Regions from separate parts of the Kitasatospora sp. NPDC002040 genome, predicted to be linked through region 2. Evidence: riboswitches for the same ligand, from Rfam matches in the RefSeq annotation. Region 2 holds a riboswitch; the other holds the start of a gene.
The links. Region 2 has a riboswitch for cyclic di-AMP ahead of ABT118_RS29350 (M23 family metallopeptidase). Riboswitches for the same ligand answer to the same signal wherever they lie in the genome.
Positions count from the first base shown of each region.

Region 1 (2,441 bases), on a different contig from region 2:
GGGACACCGCCGACGGTACGGAAGGCCGGGCCGCCCGCGTCGCCCTTGCAGACGGAGACGTAGCTCGGGGAGCTGCCGCTGATACCGATGCCGCCGGCGTCGACGCTCTGCACCGTGAAATCGCCGGCGCGCAGCTTGGTCGGCGCGGCAGTGCTCAGGGTGCTGCCGAAGCCCGCCACCGTGAGGATCTCGCCGGCCGCCGGGGCGGTGCTGCCGAGCTTGATCCGGTTGGCCCCGAAGACCGGGAACTCCAGCTTGGCCAGCACCAGGTCGCGGTCGGCGTGCGGGGCGAGCGTGGTGACCTTGAGGGTCCGTCCGGACGCGGTGTCGGCCAGGTCCACCCGGTTGACCGTCGCGGTGGTGGCGAGCCTCGGCGGGCCGGCGGCGGCGGGGGTGGTGCCGTCGGCGAAGCAGCTCCTCGCGGTCAGCAGCCAGAGCGGGTCGATCAGAACGCCGGAGCAGCTCAGACCCTGGTCGCCGATGGCGAGCTTGGCGGTGAAGGAGTACTCGTCGTCCATCGGGACGTCGCCGGTCACGGCGTTGGCCGGGCCGACCGCACCTCCGGTGAGGAGGCCGAGGGTGAGAGCCGTGACGAGTACTCCGGCGGACCTGCTGAACCACGGGCGCGGTGCGCGCATATGTCTGTGCCTTTCGCTGACGGGACGGAGAAGTCGGTCGAACTTCCGTTTATCGGGGCGGAGTTGATTGGTCGGCGAAAGATGGCAGCAGGCATTCGTGAATGCCGCTGCGAAACCCCCGCTGAGCGCCGAGCGTATGATAAGAACACCGGCCCGTCGAGTTGATTGGCCTGGGATGAACGGCAGTTGACCGGCCGTCGGATGCGGTGGAATGGCCCTTGGGTCACCGTTTGCCGGATTTCGGCAATTCGTGTGAGCAGGACCGGTAATTCCTCCTGTGCGACCGGGAGTGCCGTCCTGATTCCGCCCGTTTTCCGGGGATGTGAGAGAGGTCTCATTGTCGATGGTCGGACAATCTGCCTAGCCTGCATGGAGTTGTCCGCGCCGCTGCGGACGCCGTCGCCGGGACGCCGAGTCCTGTCCGCCCGTCGACGGTTACTCGACCACACCGAGTTCGGACAGGAGCGGGGGAACCAGGTCAGTCTGCGGTCACCCCTGCCCCGGCAGGGAACCGCTCGGGGTGAAGCCGCGCGCACGCGCGGCCGGGCAGTCCTCCGGCCCGAACCCGACAGCTCACCTCGTAGGCGTCGACGAGGACCCTGCCCATGCGTATTGCCCTGACCCCTGCGCGTCTCGGCGCGGCCGCCCTGGTGGCCGTACCGCTGATCGCCGCTGCTCCGCTGGCCGGCCAGGCCCAGGCCGCCACCTCCGTCACCCAGGACCGGCTCACGCCGGGCTCGATGGCCGCGAACACCGCGACCAAGGCCGGTCTGACCGTGCACTCCGGCAGCTGCTTCACCGCGAAGACGCTCGGTGTCGGCGTCCGCGACGCGGCCGGCCGCAACCTCGACTTCCCCGGCAACGCGAGCAACGTGCAGATCTGCCCGAGCGGCGTGAACTTCACCAGCGGGGCCCGCTCGCTGCCGGCCGGCACGTACACCCAGTTCGGCTTCTGGCAGGACCTGAACGGGAGTTGGCACAACCTGCCGTCGCAGCGGCTGACGGTCGGCGGCGCGGTCACCCCGACCCCGACGCCCACCCCCACGCCCACCCCGGTGCCGACCCCGACCCCCACGCCGACCCCCACCACCCCGGCCGGGACCTCACCGATCCCCGGCAAGGCGCTGACCTGGTCGGAGGAGTTCGACAACGGGATCGCCTGGGGCTCCAAGTGGGTCGGCGACCGCAGCAGCTCGTACCGCTACGGCACCCACAACCCGGACGACAACAAGCTCGACTGGATCAGCCAGAACGGCGTCAGCGTCTCGGGCGGGGTGGCGACCTTCACCGCCAAGCCCTCCAGCCACACCCTGGAGAACGGCAAGCAGGCCTGGGACACCGGGCTGCTCACCACCGAGTACTCCTCGGAAGGCTTCCAGGTGAAGACCGGCGACTACGCCGAGACCCGGGTCAAGCTGCCGGCCGGCTCCGGTGCCTGGCCGGCGCTGTGGACCTGGAAGAACGGCAACGGGGAGATCGACTCGTTCGAGTACCACCCCGACAACGCCGGTCTGCTGGAGCTGACCAACCACGTCAAGTCCGGCCTGAAGTACCACACCGACGCGAACGCCGTCGGCCACGACAAGTGGGTCACCATCGGCACCTACTACGGCGCCAACTCCGTCGACTGGTACGTGAACGGGACCAAGGTGTTCTCCGACGGCACCGGCGTCGGCAGCAACTGGTCGGCCTACCTGATCCTCAACCTGTCGGTGGGCGCCGGGCAGTACCACCCGGGCCCGTCCGGCTCGGCCCCGATCAGCTTCGCCTCGGACTACGTCCGGGTCTACCGCTGACTCACCC
Region 1 is NZ_JBEOXV010000012.1:133,964-136,404, reverse strand. It holds gene ABT118_RS24040 (trypsin-like serine protease) at 1-638, opposite strand, end outside; cyclic di-AMP (ydaO/yuaA leader) riboswitch at 1,075-1,240, shown strand; gene ABT118_RS24035 (glycoside hydrolase family 16 protein) at 1,244-2,434, shown strand; gene ABT118_RS24030 (COG1361 family protein) at 2,436-2,441, opposite strand, start outside.
Region 1: another riboswitch for cyclic di-AMP. It lies ahead of ABT118_RS24035 (glycoside hydrolase family 16 protein); the one in region 2 lies ahead of ABT118_RS29350 (M23 family metallopeptidase).

Region 2 (2,441 bases):
TGAACGCCAAGCGGCAGGAGCGGCTGAACGCCGAGGTGGAGTGGCAGGGCGAGCTGCTCTGCGGGCTGCTCCGGCAGCCGCACCTGGTCACCTGGCCGCGCCTGTACGCACTGCTGCTGCGCGCGGACGGGGTGGACACCGCCGATCCGGCGGCGGTCCGCGGCTGGCTGGACGGCTTCCGGGAGCTGACGGCGGAGCAGCGGGCCGAGGCCTTCGGCGCCCTGACCGGGCTGGACGAGATCGACGCGGACGGCGGCTGGGGCCGGACCAGGCTGATCTCGATCGGGATGGCCACCGACGGCGCCCGGCTGCTGCTGGAGAACCGGCTGATGCAGCGCAGCTACCGCAACCTGGCCGGGCTGAACGCGCTCGGCCTGCCGATGCCGGACGAGCTCTCCGGCGACTTCGACGGCTTCGAGGCGGCCGTGGCCGAGGAGGCGCTCCGGCTGTGCGGCGAGTGGACCGTCCCCGGGCTGCCCGCGCTGCTGGTGCACGAGTACCCGGACCTGGCGCCCGAGCCGGGCACGGAGGAGATCGAGGCCTACCTGAGCGAGCAGGCCGCCGAGGAACAGGCCGCTGCCGAGCAGGCCGCCGAGGAACAGGACTGACGCGTCGGGCCCCACCGGAACCGGTGGGGCCCGCTCGGGTCAGGGGTTGACGCCGCGCTCGCGCAGCCAGTCCAGCGGGTCGACCGGGGTGGCGCCGCCGGGGCGGACCTCCAGGTGCAGGTGCGGGCCGGTGACGTTGCCGGTGGCGCCGACCTTGCCGAGCACCGTGCCGGGGGCGACCTCGCCCGAGGCGGTGGCGATCGAGGACAGGTGGCAGTACCAGATCTCGGTGCCGTCGGAGAGCGTCTCGATCACCCGGTAGCCGTACGCGCCGGACCAGCCGGCCGAGGTGACCGTGCCCGCGCCGACGGCGGTGACCGGGGTGCCGGTGGGGGCCGCGAAGTCCAGGCCGGTGTGCAGGTGGGACCAGTACGAGCCGGACTGGCCGTAGTGCGCGGTCAGTTCGTAGTTGGTGGTCGGCGGGGCGAAGGAGCCGTGCTGCTCGGCCCGCTCGGCCGCGGCCGCCTGGACGGCGCGCTTGGCCTCCGCCTCCTGCGCGGCGGCCAGCCGGGCGGACTCGTCCGCGGCGGTCCGCTGCCCGTCGGCCTGCTGCTGGATCCGGGCGGCGAGGGCCAGGCCCGGGTCGGCGGAGAGCGGGAACTGCTCCCCGGCCTGGTCGGCGGAGTCGGCGGCCGAGACGGCGGGCGGTACGGCCACCGGCGCGGCGGCGGCCGGGGTGGCCGCGAAGGCGGTGGCACCGAGCGCGGCGGTCATCGCGGTGACGCCGATCAGCGGGCCGCCGGAGCGGGGCTGACGGGGCATCCGGTGCCGGGCGGGGTCCGGGTGGTCCAGCAGCAGCTGGCTGCCCGAGTCGGTACGGGGGTGTGCCGGGGAGTGCGTCGACGCCACGGAGGCGCGCTCCTTTCCTTCCTTCGCGCCTACCGGGTTAGCTGACGGGTTCGGAGCAGGAAGGTCTCCTACGACCGGGTTGGGGCCCGGCCGATTCACCCCAAGGAACGGTGGTTCCCCGGCTCCCGGACCCCCGGTGAAGGCGGGGTCCTGAGGATTAGGCGACGGCGCACGGTGCCGTTCTGGTACGGCGTTGCCGACCGCGCTGCGTTATCAAACGTTAATCCTAGGAGCCCATGATTCCAAGCGGCTTGAGAGGTGCAGTCCACTTCTTCTGACGACCCGTGACCGGAATGCGGCTTCTGTCCGTTCACCCGGTGACTGTGCGCCACCACCGGTTGAGTATGCGTACTCAGGCGTGCGGCAAGGGAGTTGGAGATCCTCGGGGCATGAGCAATTCGATGAAGCCGCAGACCACCAACGCCTACTACCTGCAGGCGGTCCTCTCCTTCGCCCTGGCCACCGCGGCCCTGGCGATCGGGATCGCCTACCTCCCGGTCAGCCCCTGGATGCGCGGCTTCCTGGCGGTCGGCCTGCTCTACGAGATCACCTCGGCGTTCACGCTGGCCAAGGTGATCCGCGACCGCCAGGACGCCGGCCAGATCCACTCCCGGGTCGACCAGGCCCGCCTCGACAAGCTGCTCGCCGAGCACGACCCGTTCCGGGTGGACGGGATCTGAGCGGCGCCCGCAGCGGTCAGCCGGCCGCCCGCTTGGCGGCGTAGGTCTCCCCGCCGGCCGCCCAGTTCTCCAGCGCGACCTCCTCGATCACCACGGTGACCGCCGCCGGGCTCACCCCGGTGATCCGGACGTAGGTCTCGGTGAGCTCGCGGGCGATCTCGGCCCGCTGCTCCACGGTCCGACCGGCCAGCTGCTTGACGGTGATGAACGGCATGACGGCCCCTCGGGTTCGGTGCGGTGCGATCACCGGAACGCTATCCCACCGTCCCTTGACGGCTAAGGCTATTAGCCTTAGCTTTATGGC
Region 2 is NZ_JBEOXV010000021.1:52,096-54,536, reverse strand. It holds gene ABT118_RS29355 (hypothetical protein) at 1-608, shown strand, start outside; gene ABT118_RS29350 (M23 family metallopeptidase) at 648-1,457, opposite strand; cyclic di-AMP (ydaO/yuaA leader) riboswitch at 1,470-1,631, opposite strand; gene ABT118_RS29345 (YiaA/YiaB family inner membrane protein) at 1,847-2,137, shown strand; gene ABT118_RS29340 (tautomerase family protein) at 2,154-2,384, opposite strand; gene ABT118_RS29335 (alpha/beta fold hydrolase) at 2,437-2,441, shown strand, end outside.